Regions from separate parts of the Kitasatospora sp. NPDC090308 genome, predicted to be linked through region 3. Evidence: riboswitches for the same ligand, from Rfam matches in the RefSeq annotation. Region 3 holds a riboswitch; each other region holds the start of a gene.
What was found. A riboswitch is a leader RNA that binds a small molecule or an ion and turns the genes downstream of it on or off. The one in region 3 is predicted to bind cobalamin.

Region 1: another riboswitch for cobalamin. It lies ahead of ACIQVD_RS06620 (ribonucleoside-diphosphate reductase subunit alpha); the one in region 3 lies ahead of ACIQVD_RS26065 (short-chain fatty acyl-CoA regulator family protein).
Region 2: another riboswitch for cobalamin. It lies ahead of ACIQVD_RS15125 (HoxN/HupN/NixA family nickel/cobalt transporter); the one in region 3 lies ahead of ACIQVD_RS26065 (short-chain fatty acyl-CoA regulator family protein).
Region 4: another riboswitch for cobalamin. It lies ahead of metE (5-methyltetrahydropteroyltriglutamate--homocysteine S-methyltransferase); the one in region 3 lies ahead of ACIQVD_RS26065 (short-chain fatty acyl-CoA regulator family protein).

What each region holds. Positions count from the first base shown of each region.
Region 1 covers NZ_JBIVXY010000002.1:585,860-589,463, reverse strand. The annotation lists gene ACIQVD_RS06630 (helix-turn-helix domain-containing protein) at 1-821, opposite strand, end outside; gene ACIQVD_RS06625 (GNAT family N-acetyltransferase) at 1,091-1,585, shown strand; cobalamin riboswitch at 1,814-1,952, shown strand; gene ACIQVD_RS06620 (ribonucleoside-diphosphate reductase subunit alpha) at 2,122-3,604, shown strand, end outside.
Region 2 covers NZ_JBIVXY010000005.1:424,535-428,138, reverse strand. The annotation lists gene ACIQVD_RS15140 (helix-turn-helix domain-containing protein) at 1-7, shown strand, start outside; gene ACIQVD_RS15135 (Fpg/Nei family DNA glycosylase) at 86-892, shown strand; gene ACIQVD_RS15130 (DUF6445 family protein) at 975-1,667, shown strand; cobalamin riboswitch at 1,751-1,961, shown strand; gene ACIQVD_RS15125 (HoxN/HupN/NixA family nickel/cobalt transporter) at 1,992-3,113, shown strand; gene ACIQVD_RS15120 (EamA family transporter) at 3,121-3,604, opposite strand, start outside.
Region 3 covers NZ_JBIVXY010000013.1:123,966-127,569, forward strand. The annotation lists gene ACIQVD_RS26060 (bifunctional 2-methylcitrate synthase/citrate synthase) at 1-500, shown strand, start outside; gene ACIQVD_RS26065 (short-chain fatty acyl-CoA regulator family protein) at 458-1,912, opposite strand; cobalamin riboswitch at 2,402-2,575, opposite strand; gene ACIQVD_RS26070 (NUDIX domain-containing protein) at 2,635-3,207, opposite strand; gene ACIQVD_RS26075 (AAA family ATPase) at 3,204-3,604, opposite strand, start outside.
Region 4 covers NZ_JBIVXY010000021.1:2,942-6,545, forward strand. The annotation lists gene ACIQVD_RS31365 (FAD-binding oxidoreductase) at 1-625, opposite strand, end outside; gene cobF (precorrin-6A synthase (deacetylating)) at 876-1,637, shown strand; cobalamin riboswitch at 1,747-1,973, shown strand; gene metE (5-methyltetrahydropteroyltriglutamate--homocysteine S-methyltransferase) at 2,124-3,604, shown strand, end outside.

The DNA.
Region 1 (3,604 bases), on a different contig from region 3:
TCCAGCAGGTGCTGCGCGAGCAGCACCCGCTGGCCGGTCAGCCAGCGGTGCGGGGTGGTGCCGGTCTCCTCCCGGAAGCGGCGGGCGAAGGTGCGCGGCGACATGTGGGCGAGCCGGGCGAGCTGGTCGACGCCGGTCTCCCGGTCGAGGTGGCGGCGCATCCACTCCAGCACCCCGGCCAGCGACTCGCCGCCGCCCTCGGGCACCGGCCGGTTGATGAACTGGGCCTGGCCGCCGTCCCGGTGCGGGGCGACCACCATCCGGCGGGCGATCGCCCGGGCCACCTCGGCGCCCTGCACCTTGCGGACCAGGTGCAGGCAGGCGTCGATGCCCGCGGCGGTGCCGGCCGAGGTGATCACCGGGTGGTCGTCCACGTACAGCACGCCGGGTTCGACGGTGGTCAGCGGGAAGCGCTCGGCCATCAGGTCGGCGTAGCGCCAGTGGGTGGTGCAGCGGCGGCCGTCGAGCAGGCCGGCCGCGCCGAGCAGGAAGCTGCCGGAGCAGATCGACAGCAGGTGGGCGCCGCGGTCGTGGGCGGCCCGCAGCGCCGCGCAGACCTCCTCGGGGTAGTGCGCGCGGATGCCGGTGGCGGTGGCGATCACCAGGTCGGCCCCGGCGATCCGCTCGGGGCCGTGCGGGACGTCGACGGTGAAGCCGGAGTGGGTGCGCATCGGGCCGGGGCGGTCGCCGACCAGGGCGAAGTCGTAGACCGGCAGGCCGCTCTCGCTCCGGTCCAGGCCGAACACCTCGCAGGCCACCCCCAGTTCGAAGGGGTGGACCTCCTCCAGCACCACGACGGCGACGTTCTCCAGCTTCCGCATCCGGCCAGCATGGCAGTGGCAGGATTTCGTGGCAATGGTGCGTTCCTGCCACTCGTCCGGCCCCGGCCGGGCGCGGACAGTGGAGGCATGACCACCGCACTCGCCCTGCTGGGCCTCCTCGGCAGTTTCGGACTCCTCGGCGTCCTGGTCGGCCGCGACCTGGACCGCAACGGCCGGCACGGCCGCGACGACGTGCACCGGCCGGGCGGCTACCCGTTCGACCCGGACCTGGCCGACCCGCGCCGTCGGCCGTCCGGCACACTGTCCGGATGCGCTCCCCGACCGTCCGCCGCGCCCTCGACCGCGACCTCGCCGGAGCCGGGGAGGTCAGCGTCGAAGCCTTCGTCGGCGACGGCCACACCCGCCCCGACTCCCCCTACGCCGCACTCCTCCGCGACGCCGCCCGCCGCAACCGGGAGGCCGAGCTCCTGGTCGCCGTCGACGACGGCGGGGCGGTGCTCGGCTGCGTGACCTTCGCGCCCGGCGGCACCGCGTGGGCGGACGTCGCGCACCCCGACGAGGGCGAGATCCGGATGCTCGCGGTCGGCGCGGCGGCCCGCGGGCGCGGTGTCGGCCGGGCCCTGGTGCGGGCCTCGATCGCGCGCAGCCGGGAACTGCGGCTGGCCGGGATGGCGTTCTCCACCCGGCCGTCGATGACCGCCGCGCACCGGATCTACGACGCCCTGGGCTTCGTCCGCAGCCCCGCGCGGGACTGGTCGGCGGCGCCCGGCACGGACCTGTGGGTCTACACGACGCGGTTCTGAGGGCGGGCCCGAGCCGGGCCCCGAGCCCGGACCCGAAGCCGTCCGCGGGCCGTCCGCGGGCGGGTTCACGGGCGGGCCCACGGGCCGTCAGTGGGCGGTTCGCGGACGGTTCGTGGGCGGTCGGCGGACGGTTCGTGGGCGGCCGGCGGACGGTTCGCGGACGGTTTCGTTGTCTACGCGCGGCACCGCCGACGCGACACGCGCTACTACATCTGGTGCTTCCAGTTCCAGCCACCACAACATGTATGCTCACTCTCGCTGTCGACGCAGGGGAATCCGGTGCGAATCCGGGACTGCCCCGCAACGGTGAGCGGGTTGCTGCGACGCCCGCGCAGTCCGAGGACCTGCCGACGGTGTGCGACACGGCATCCCCGCAGACGCCATGCAGCACAGCTTTGCCGTCCGGTCTCGCGGGCGGACCGGGGGTGGTCTTCGCGCGCCGGAACGCGTTCTCGTTCCTTCGTGCCGCCCTCCCCTGGCCGCGTGCGGTGCCGGACAACCCGAGCCACGTCCGCCGCCACAGGAGAGAGTGCGCCTTGACCGTCGCCGCCTCAGTCACCCTGCCGTCCCAGGGATCCGCCGACGCCTTCACCGACCCCGGTGCGGCGCTGCTCCGGCTGCTCACCGACCGCAGCACCGACCTCCCCCAGGTGGACCCCGGCCACGTCGCCGCCGCCGCGCTGCGCGGCCGCCACGCTGGCTCGGACTTCGCCGAGCTGCGCGGGCTGGCCGTGGAGGCCGCCGCGTCGATGATCGCCGAGGACCCGCAGTACTCGAAGCTGGCCGCCCGCCTGCTGGCGCTGGAGATCCGCGACGAGGCCGCCACCCAGGGCGTCACCTCGTTCTCCTCCTCGGTGGCCGTGGGCCACGCCGAGGGCCTGATCGGCGACGCCACCGCCGCGTTCGTGGCCGGGCACGCCGGGCTGTTCGACTCGCTGATCGACGAGGCGGGCGACGACCGCTTCGAGTACTTCGGCCTGCGCACCGTCCAGTCCCGCTACCTGCTGCGCCACCCGATCACCCGCAAGGTGGTCGAGACCCCGCAGCACTTCCTGCTGCGGGTGGCGGCGGGCCTGGCGGTCGGCACCACCGAGGAGTCGGTGCGCGAGGTCGCCGAGCTGTACACCCTGATGAGCCGGCTGGAGTACCTGACCAGCTCGCCGACGCTGTTCAACTCCGGCACCCGGCACCCGCAGATGTCCTCCTGCTACCTGCTGGACTCGCCGCTGGACAACCTGGACTCGATCTACAACCGGTACGCGCAGATCGCCCGGCTCTCCAAGCACGCCGGCGGCATCGGCCTGTCCTACTCGCGGATCCGCTCCCGCGGCTCGCTGATCCGCGGCACCAACGGCAAGTCGAACGGCATCGTGCCGTTCCTGCGCACCCTGGACTCCTCCGTGGCGGCGGTCAACCAGGGCGGCCGGCGCAAGGGCGCGGCCTGCGTGTACCTGGAGACCTGGCACGCCGACATCGAGGAGTTCCTGGAGCTCCGCGACAACACCGGCGAGGAGGCCCGGCGCACCCACAACCTGAACCTGGCGCACTGGATCCCGGACGAGTTCATGCGCCGGGTCAACGCCGACGCCGACTGGTCGCTGTTCTCCCCGGCCGACGTGCCGGAGCTGGTCGACCTGTGGGGCGCCGAGTTCGACGAGGCGTACGTCAAGGCCGAGCTGGCCGGCAAGGCCGTGCGCACCATCCCCGCGCAGACCCTGTACGCCCGGATGATGCGCACCCTGGCGCAGACCGGCAACGGCTGGATGACCTTCAAGGACGCCTCCAACCGGGCCGCCAACCAGACCGCGCTGCCCGGCCGCACGGTGCACTCCTCGAACCTGTGCACCGAGATCCTGGAGGTCACCGACGACTCCGAGACCGCGGTCTGCAACCTCGGCTCGGTCAACCTGGGCGCGCACGTCGCCCCCGGCGCCACCGCCGCCGACCTGCTGAACGCGATGGACTGGGACCGGCTGGACGCCACCGTCCGCACCGCGGTGACCTTCCTCGACCGCGTGA
Region 2 (3,604 bases), on a different contig from region 3:
CCTCTGAACCGGGCCGCCCGGCCTGTCCGAGCGCCCTGGGACAATGGACTCCTCGCGACCACCACGACCGAGGAGTTGACCGCCGGTGCCCGAGGGGCATGTGATCCACCGCCTGGCCAGGCAGAACGACGAGCTGTTCGGGGGGCGCCCGGTGCGGGTCTCCAGCCCGCAGGGGCGCTTCGCGGAGGGGGCCGCGCTGATCGACGGGCGGGTGCTGGACGAGGCGGAGGCGCACGGCAAGCACCTGTTCCTGGGCTTCGGCGAGCACTGGCTGCACGTGCACCTGGGGCTGTACGGGAAGTACGCGTTCGGGGCGGGCGAGGCGCCCGAGCCGGTCGGGCAGGTCCGGCTGCGGATGGTCAACGGCACCGGGTACGCCGACCTGCGCGGGCCGACCGCCTGCGAGCTGCTCACGCCGGAGGAGAAGGCGGCCGTCCACCGCCGACTGGGGCCGGACCCGCTGCGGGCCGGGGAGTCGGGGGAGGCGGCCTGGCGGCGGGTCTCCCGCAGCGGCAGCACGGTGGCCGCGCTGCTGATGGACCAGAAGGTGCTGGCCGGCGTCGGGAACGTGTACCGCGCCGAGGTGCTGTTCCGGCTCGGGATCAGCCCGCACCGCCCCGGGCGCGAGCTGTCCCGGGCCGAGTGGGACGCGATCTGGACGGACCTGGTGGCGCTGATGCACGACGGCGTGGCCGCGGGCCGGATCGACACCGTCCGCCCCGAGCACACCCCGGAGGCGATGGGCCGCCCGCCGCGGGTGGACGACCACGGCGGCGAGGTGTACGTGTACCGGCGGCACGACCGGCCCTGCCTGGTCTGCGGCACCCCGGTCCGCACCGAGGAGCTGGCCGCCCGGAACCTGTTCTGGTGCCCGCGCTGCCAGCGGTCCTGACGCCGCGTCACGGGCAAGCCTTGACGCAAGGTTGACCGGATCTTGGGCGAGGCCCCGGAACACCGCTCCTATTGTCGGGTCCATGCCCGCTCTCCCGTTCCAGGACCGGCGCCCCGCCCCGGCGCTCCCGGTCCTGCCGTACCGCAAGCCCACCCGCGGCCGTGACTACTGGGTCCTGGACGACGTCCTCCCGGACCCGGACGCGGTGCGCGCCCGGCACCTGGCGCGCACCGACTGGGACGAGGGCTACCCGCACAAGCCGGAGTCCTGGCCGGGCCTGCGGGCCATGCCCGGCCTGGAGCCGGCGGAGCTGGCGCGGGTCGAGGAGCTGGTCCGGGAGGCCACCGGCGCGCCGCGGATCTGGGCGCTGGACGAGGCCGAGGGCGGCACCTTCAACCACAACTGCGTGCAGGTGGTGGGCGCCGGGGAGTGCGAGCCGCGCCCGCACACCGACTCCCGCTCGCTGTGCCGCTACGCCGCCGTGCTGTACCTCAACCCGGCCGTCCCCAAGCGCTGCGGCACCAGCTTCTACCGGCAGAGCCTGCCCGGCGGCCGGCTCGGCGGCAACAGCGTGGTCGCCCCGCACAACAACCTGGTGGACGCGCTGGGCACCCGCTTCGTCCCGCCGGACTCCTTCACCGAGGACCTGGCCGTCCCGCACCGCTACAACCGGCTGCTGCTCTACACCGCCAACCTGATCCACACCGCGACCGAGTACCACGGGACGGCGCTGGAGGAGAAGCGGATGACCTGCGTCTTCTTCTGGATGGCCTGACCGGCGGTCAGCACACCGCTGACCAGGCGTGATCTGCGCCACCCCGGCCCGGGTGCGCCCTTGCCGCGGCACCCGCGGCGGGCCTACGGTGGGCGGGCCGTGGTGCTCGGGAAGCCGGTGCACCGTGTCCGCCACGCGAGTGCGCGGCACGGGAGTCCGGAGCGGCCCTCGCCACTGTGATCGGGGAGTCGTCGGCTCCCACCCCGTGCCACTGGCCCCCGCGGCCGGGAAGGCCGGGCGCCGGCGCGCAACACCCCGTCAGCCAGGAGACCGGCCACGGCATCTCACGAAGTGATCCACGAGGTGCTGGAGCGTGATCCGCGGATGACCGCGCCCGAATCGACCCTGGCCGGGACCGGCCCGGTCGCCGTCCTGCCCGCCCTGCGCTGGCGGCGCGAGGACACCCTGCGTACGGCCGGGCTGATGGCGGTGATCCTGGCCCTGCACGCGGTGGCCTTCGGGACGCTGCTGTTCCTGGTGGTGCCGTACGACTACCGGGTCGGCACCCAGGTGTTCGGCGTCGGCCTGGGCGTCACCGCGTACACCCTGGGGATGCGGCACGCCTTCGACGCCGACCACATCGCGGTGATCGACAACACCACCCGCAAGCTGATGGCGGACGGCCGCCGCCCGGTCTCGGTGGGCTTCTGGTTCGCGCTCGGCCACTCCTCGATGGTGGTGCTGATGGCCGCCCTGGTGGCTGGGGGCGCGGCGCTGGCGGGCACCCTGATGGACGAGGACTCGACCACCCACCAGGTGCTGGGCACCGTCGGCACCACCGCGTCCGGTGCCTTCCTCTACCTGATCGCGGCGCTCAACCTGGTCGCCCTGCTGGGCATCTGGCGGGTGTTCCGGGCGATGCGGGCCGGGGAGTACGACGAGGCCGAGCTGGAGAAGCACCTGGACGCCCGGGGCTTCCTGGCCCGGCTGCTGAACCGGGCCACCCGCTCGATCAGCCGCCCCGGGCAGATGTTCCCGGTCGGCATGGTGCTCGGCCTGGGCTTCGACACCGCCACCGAGGTCACCCTGATGGTGATGGCGGGCTCCGGCGCGGCCTCCGGCCTGCCCTGGTACGCGGTGGTCTGCCTGCCGCTGCTGTTCGCCGCCGGGATGAGCCTGTTCGACACCCTGGACGGCACGTTCATGAACATCGCCTACCAGTGGGCGTTCTCGAACCCGGTCCGCAAGGTGTACTACAACCTGACCATCACCGGGCTGTCGATCGCGGTGGCCTTCGTGATCGGCACCATCGAGCTGGTCGCCGTGCTGCACGACAAGTTCGGCCTGACCGACCCCGTCACCGGCTGGATCGCCGGCCTCGGCCTGGACAACGTCGGCTTCGTGATCGTCGGCCTGTTCGTGGTGGTCTGGGCCGCCGCGATCGGCTACTGGCGGATCGCCAAGCGCTCCCGGGCGTTCGGCGGCCCGCGGGCGGGCGCGTCCTGACGGCGCGTCAGCCGGCGGCCAGGATCAGTGTCCCGGCCACCGCGAGGCCCGCGCCCACCACCTGCACCCGCAGCAGCCGCTCCTTCAGCAGGCCGCGCGCCATCAGCGCGGTGACCACCGGGTAGAGCGAGGCCAGTACGGCCGCCACCGCCACCGACCCCAGGTGCGAGGCGGCCGCGTACAGGCCGTTCGCGGCCACGTCGGCCACCCCGACGGCGGTCAGCGCGGGCAGCGACCGGGCGCCCGCCGAAAGTCCGAGGGGCCGCCGGCGGGCCGCGGCGGCCAGCATCCCGGCCCCGACCACCGCGTTGGTCAGCCGCTGCACGCACAGCGTGAGCAGCAGGGCGCCGCCCGCGCTGGCGTGCGCGACCAGGGCCAGCACCGCCCCGAAGGCGAACGCCGCGCCCAGCGTCAGCACCAGCACCCGCCGGCCGACCGCGGGCCCGCCGCGCTGCGGGCCGCCCGCCAGGGCGACCCCGGCGACGGCCACC
Region 3 (3,604 bases):
CCGCCGCGATCGGCGCCCTCAAGGGCCCGCTGCACGGCGGCGCCAACGAGGCGGTGATGCACATGCTGGAGGAGATCGGCGACCCGGCCCGGGCCGCGGACTGGCTCGACCGGGCACTCGCCTCCGAACGGAAGATCATGGGCTTCGGCCACCGGGTCTACAAGGACGGCGACTCCCGCGTCCCGATCATGCAGGCGGCCCTCGACCGGCTGGTCGAGGGCTCGGCGGACCCCCGGGCCGTCCGGCTGGCCGCCCTGCACACCGCCCTGCGCGAGGCGGTGCTGGAGCGCAAGGGCATCCACCCCAACCTGGACTACCCGGCGGGCCTCGCCTACCACCTGATGGGCTTCGACACTCCCGCCTTCACGCCGATCTTCGTGATGAGCCGGATCACCGGCTGGACCGCCCACATCACCGAGCAGCTCGCCCACAACGCGCTGATCCGCCCGCTCGCCCGCTACGACGGTCCGGGCCGCCGGACGGTGCCGGTCACCGGGTAGGGCACCCGGGTGCGCCGGTCCGGGTCCACCACGAGCCGACCGGCGGCCGGGGGGCGGGCCCGCTGGGCGCAGTCGGTCCGTTCGCAGATCCGGCAGCCCAGGCCGATCGGGGTGGCGGCCCGCCCCCGGTCGAGGGCGATCCCCTCGGAGTAGACCAGGCGGTGGGCGTGGCGCAGTTCGCAGCCGAGGGCGACGGCGAACTCGCTGCGGGGCGCGCGGTGGCCGTGGCCGCCGTGGGTCACCGTCCGGGCGATCCAGAGGTAGCGCTTGCCGTCGGGCATCTCGGCGACCTGGGTGAGGATGCGCCCGGGTGCGGAGAACGCCTCGTAGACGGTCCAGAGCGGGCAGGTGCCGCCGAGCCGGGAGAAGTGGAAGTCGGTCGCCGACTGCCGCTTGGAGATGTTGCCCGCCCGGTCGGCGCGCAGGAACGAGAACGGCACGCCGCGCCGGCCGGTGCGCTGGAGGGTGGACAGCCGGTGGCAGACCGTCTCGAAGCCGACGCCGAAGCGCGCCTGGAGCAGTTCGACGTCGTAGCGCAGTTCCTCCGCGGCGGTGTGGAAGGCGGAGTACGGCATCAGCAGGGCGCCCGCGAAGTAGTTGGCGAGGCCGATCCTGGCCAGGTCGGCGGCCTGCGCGGAGGTGAAGGCCGGTTCGGCCGCCGCGACCAGGGCGTCGAGCAGCGGGCGGTGTTCCAGCAGCGCGAGCTGGGTGGCGAGTTGGAAGGCCCGCTGGCCGTCCGCCAGCCAGGGCGACAGGCGCAGGGTGCCGCCGGCCGGGTCGAACCGGCGCATCTCGGCCCGGTCGCCCGGGTCGGCGTCCAGCACCCGCACCCCGTGGCGGGCGCCGAACCTGGCCACCAGCGCGGCCGTGCGGCCGGTCGGGTCCGCGGCGAGGGCGGCGGCGGTGCGTTCGGCCTCCGCGTCGAGGACCGCGATGTGGTTGTGGTGCGCGTAGAAGAAGTCCCGTACCTGGTCGTGGGGTTCGGCGGGCACCAGCGCCGCGGCGGCACCCCCCGGGTGGTCGAGTGCGGCGACCCGGGTGACGGCCTCCCGGTAGCGGCGGTGCAGCGCGACCAGCGCCCGGGCGACGTCCGGATGGTTCCGGCTCGCCTCCACCACCTCCTCCGCCGCGACCGCGAGGCCGCACGCCTCGTCGGCGAGGGCGGCCCGCAGGTCGGTGGCGAGCCGTTCCTCCTCCGCCTCGGAGAAGAACTCCGGCTCCACGCCGAAGACTTCGGAGATCCGCAGCAGCACCGCGGCGGTGAGGGGCCGCCGGCTGTGCTCGATCTGGTTGAGGTAGCTGGTCGAGAGGCCCAGCTCGTGCGCCAGCTCGACCTGGTTCATGCCGTGCTCGCGGCGCAGCCGCCGCAGTTTCGCGTGGGCGAAGACCTTGCGCCCGACGGGTGGTGCCATGGTGCGACGTGTCCCTCTTCCTGCTCTGCCTGCTCTGCTCCGTACGCTGCCCCGCGCGTCAGGCGGGCCGTCCCTCCGGAGGGCGTGGATGATCGCGGAGAAGTCCGGTCCGGCGGCCTCGCCCCGGGCGAAGTCGGCGGCCGAACTCGGCGGCCCGGCGGCCGAGTTCGGCCGGGACGGCGACGGCGAACCCCACCGCCTCCAGGCCGCGCCGGAGGTCCCCGGGGGTGCCGGCGACCGGCTTGCCGGCCACGCGGGGGGTGAGTTCTCGTACCATCGGCTCCTTCTCCCGTCCCGGGTGGTGCGGAGGGGAGGAGTGGAGGCCGCCGGCGGGGGTGGGCGCGCGGCGGTGCGGCCACCGCGCGGACGCGGCGGCCTGACACTCCGTCAGGGGATCTGGGCCCCGACGGACTTCGGCACGTGGCCGGGTGGCGCACCGGTGGTGCGGGAGCAGCCCGGGGTCATGGCGTGTCGTCTCCATCCTCGTGGAAAACACGGATCACCCGCGGCCGGTATCCTGACTCCCGGATCGACGCCCGCCCCCCGGCCTTCCCGGCTGGCTGCCAGTGGCCCTCGCCCACGAGGACGGACTCCCCGGTCACAGTGGCGGGACCGTGCCGGACTCGCACCGGCTTCCCTGACACCGCGGACCTGCCTTCGACCCTATAGTCGGGCGTCCTGGTAAGTCCAGGGCATCCGCGCCCCCTCGCCCCGCGCCGCCGTCACCCCCGAGCCGCGCCACCGGCGGGCGAGCCGGGGGCGGCCGTGCGCCGCGACGTCAGCAGGACGGCGGCGAGCGTGCCCGCCTCGGTGATCCGGCCGTCCGCGCACATGGCCACCGCCTCCGGCAGGGGCACCCAGCGCAACTCCATGTCGGCCTCGCTCGCCTCCCGGCGGTGCTCCCCGACGGTCAGACCAGTGGCGAGGTACAGGTGCTCCCGGGTGCGCGCACCGGCGGGCATCCGCCACATCGCCGTCAACGGCTCGACCCGGTCGGCCCGGACGCCGGCCTCCTCCGCCAGCTCCCGCCGCGCCGCCGCCGCAGGCTCCTCCCCCGGCTCGCACCCTCCCCCGGGACACATCAGCAACCGCTGCCCGCACGCGTAGACGTCCTCCTCCACCAGTGCGACCCGCCCCCACCCGTCGAGCGCCACGACCCGCACCCCGTCGACGGACTCCGTGAACTCGTAGGTCCCCGTGCTCCGATCGGCCCGCCGGACCGCGTCACGGCGCACCACCAGCCGCACTCCCCGGTACTGGACGGTCGACGAGAGCGTGGTCCATCCGTCGATCATGCCGACTCCTCCCGGGGCTGTGGCGCACGGCCGGGCAACGCCCCGAGGATCTCCAGGGCCCGGTCGGCGACCTGACGGGGCGTGCGGCGGGTGGTGTCGATGACGTCGGCGGCGGCGGCCAGCCACCCCCGGTACGCCTCGGCGTAGCGGGGCAGCCTGCCGCGCCGGAAGACGCGGACCCTCTCGCTGCGCTCCTCGTCCCCGGGGAACTCGGCACCGGCGTCGATGCGGGCCCGGACCGTGTCCGGGTCGGCGTGCAGCAGCAGGTGGTGCAGCGGGACGCCGGCGGCGCGGACGGCGTGGTGGATCTCGGCGGCGTAGTCCCGGCGCAGCAGCGTCATCGGGACGATCACCGGCCCACCGTCGTTCTCCCGGTGGCAGCGGACGGCGAGTTCGG
Region 4 (3,604 bases), on a different contig from region 3:
GGTCGCAGGTCAGGCCGTACTTGCGGGCCAGCACCCCGATGCCGCCGCCCAGGGTGAGGCCGCCGATGCCCACGGTGGGGCAGGACCCGCCGGGCAGCAGCCGGCCGGCGGCGGCCAGGCCCGCGTAGACCTCGATCAGCCGGGCGCCCGCGCCGACCTCGGCCCTGCCGTCGGGGTCGACCCGGACGGTGTTCAGCGCGCGCAGGTCGATCACCAGGCCCCGGTCCGGGATGCTGTAGCCGAGGTAGCCGTGGCCGCCGCTGCGGGCGGCGATCGGGAGGCCGTGGCCGCGCGCCACGTCCAGGCAGGCCCGGACGTCGTCGGCGGAGGCGCACTTGGCGACCGCGCCGGGGAGTTGGCCGTCGTTCAGTTCGTTGAAGCCGAGCCGCGCCGTCCCGTACCCGGGGTCGGCGGGCAGCACCAGCCGGTCGCCGAGCCGTTGCCGCAGCGCCTGCCAGTCCGGCGGCGCGGCCCGCCACCCGCGTTGGCGGGGCGGGAACGCCCGCACCGAGCCCGCGTCCGCGCCGGAGGCCGGACCCGAACCCGGGCCCGCACCCGCACCCCGGTCCTGCGCGCGGGCCGGGGAGACGCCCGCCGCGAGCCCCGCCCCCAGTGCTCCGCCCACGGTCAGAAAACGACGACGGTCCATTGTCACGACGCACCTTCCTCCCCCGCGCCGGGCGCACGGAGGCTCTGCGCCGATCGTCACGCCCCGCCCCGCCGCCGCCCGGCCGCGGCCCGCCGGAGTGCGTCCGATGGCCCAGCGCGCGTCCGCGCGCGCACGACGCCCCGCCGGGCTCCGCGCGCCGGGGGCTGCCGGCCGGAGCGCCGACCCGAGCCGGTGGACGCGCCGGGCAGCAGGCACAATCGCCGGTATGCGTACTCTTCTCGTCATCGGCATCGGCGCGGGCGACCCCGACCACCTCACCCTGGAGGCGGTCAAGGCGATCGGCCGCACCGACGTGTTCCTGCTGCTCGACAAGCCGGAGGAACGGCAGGACCTGATGCGGCTGCGGCGGGAGATGATCGCCGAGCACGGCCGGGCCGGGCACCGGGTGGTCGAGCTGGTGGACCCGGCGCGGGACCGGTCGGCGGCCGGGTACGCGGAGGCGGTCGAGGAGTGGCGGGAGCGGCGGGCCGACCTGGTGGAGCGGGCCGTGGCCGAGGAGCTCCCGGACGGCGGGACGGGCGCGCTGCTGGTGTGGGGCGACCCGTCGCTGTACGACAGCGTGACCGCCGTGCTGGACCGGGTCCTGGCGCGCGGGCGGACCGGGTTCGGGTACACGGTGGTGCCCGGCGTCAGCAGCGTCTCGGTGCTGGCGGCCCGCCACCGCACCACGCTGACCCGCACCGCGCGGCCGGTGCGGATCACCACCGGGCGGCGGCTGGCCGCCGAGGGCTTCGGGCCGGGCGCCGAGGACGCGGTGGTGATGCTGGACGGGCAGGCCGCGTTCACCGCCATCGACCCGGCGGGCGTGCACATCCACTACGGGGCGTACCTGGGCACCGAGGACGAGATCCTGGTCTCCGGCCCGCTGGCCGAACAGGCCGACCGGATCGCCGAGTTGCGGGCCGAGGCCCGGGCCCGCAAGGGCTGGATCATGGACAGCTACCTGCTGCGCCGCACCGACGGCTGAACACCGCCCGGGCACCGGCTGACCACCGTCCGCCCGTCCGCCGTCCGCCCGCGCGTCCCACGGACCGGACAGCTGCCGCACTTCGCACCGGAGAACGCCCGGTCCGTTCTACACTGGCCGCGCAACTGGTTCGCCCTGTCCGCCAGGCAGGGCGTCGCAAGAGGGAACCCGGTGGGAATCCGGGACTGCCCCGCAGCGGTGAGTGGGAACGACCGCCGTCATACGCACTGGGTCCGGACGGGCCTGGGAAGCGACGGCCAGTAGGTGCCCGGGAGCGTCGAGCCTCCCCGGGCGGGCCCGCGAGTCCGAAGACCTGCCCGTTGCCCGGGTGCGACCGTTCGCACCCGGTGACCGGTGACCTCGAGGGCGGGTCGGTACGGACACCAGGCGGGCAGGCGCGGTCGAGCGCGGCACCGCCCGGTCTCGGCACCCTTCCGCGCCTCCTGTGCACCGGACCCAGGATCAAGGCTCGCGAGGAGAGTCCCCTTGACTGCGAAGTCCGTAGCCGCGGCAACCGTCCACGGATACCCCCGCCAGGGCGGGAACCGGGAACTGAAGAAGGCCGTCGAGGGCTACTGGCGGGGCACCGTCACCGCCGACGCGCTGCACTCCACCGCCGCCGAACTGCGCTGCGCCAACTGGCGGCAGCTGGCCGGCGCCGGCATCACCGAAGTCCCCACCGGCGACTTCTCGCTGTACGACCACGTGCTGGACACCACGGTCGCCGTCGGCGCGGTCCCGCCCCGGCACCGGGCCGCGTACCAGGCCGACCCGCTGGACGGCTACTTCGCGATGGCGCGCGGCACCCAGCAGGTGGCGCCGCTGGAGATGACCAAGTGGTTCGACACCAACTACCACTACCTGGTGCCGGAGTTGGGCCCGGACACCGTCTTCGCCGCGCACTCCGCCAAGCAGGTCGGCGAACTGCGCGAGGCGCTCGGCCAGGGCTACCGGGCCCGCCCGGTGCTGCTCGGCCCGGTCACCTACCTGCTGCTCGCCAAGCCCGCGCCCGGCGTGGCCGCCGACTTCGAGCCGCTCACCCTGCTGGACCGGCTGCTGCCGGTGTACGCGGAGCTGCTGGCCGACCTGCGGGCGGCCGGCGCCGGGTGGGTGCAGCTCGACGAGCCCGCGCTGGTGCAGGACCGCACCCCGGCCGAGCTGAACGCCGCCGCCCGCGCCTACCGGGAGCTGGGCGCGCTCACCGACCGCCCCAGGCTGCTGGTCGCCTCGTACTTCGACCGGCTCGGCGAGGCGCTGATCACCCTGGCCAAGGCCCCCGTCGACGGCCTGGCGCTGGACTTCACCGGCCCGGCGGCGGGCAACCTGACCGACCTGGCGGCCGTCGGCGGCCTGCCCGGCAAGCGGCTGGTCGCGGGGGTGGTCGACGGCCGCAACGTGTGGATCAACGACCTGGAGAAGTCCCTCGCCACCCTGGCGACCCTGCTCGGCCTGGCCGACACGGTGGACGTCGCCCCCTCCTGCTCACTGCTGCACGTCCCGCTGGACACCGCCGCCGAGCGCGACCTCGACCCGCAGATCGGCCGCTGGCTGGCCTTCGCCCGGCAGAAGGCCGCCGAGACCGCCCTGCTGGCCCGCGCCCTGCGCGAGGGCACCGCCGCCGTCACCGCCCAACTCGCCGCCAACCGGGCCGACCTGGCCTCCCGCGCGGCCTCCCCGATCACCCGCGACCCGGCGGTCCGGGCCAGGGCCGCCGCCGTCACCGAGGCCGACATCCGCCGCGACGCCCCGTACGCCGTCCGCGCCGCGGCGCAGAAGGCCCGGCTCGGCCTGCCGCTGCTGCCCGCCACCACCATCGGCTCCTTCCCGCAGACCGCCGAACTGCGCTCCGCCCGCGCCGAGTTGAACGCCGGACGGATCGACGCGGCGGACTACCGCAAGCGGATGGAGGCCGAGGTCCGCGAGGTGGTCGCCTACCAGGAGCGGGCGGGCCTGGACGTGCTGGTGCA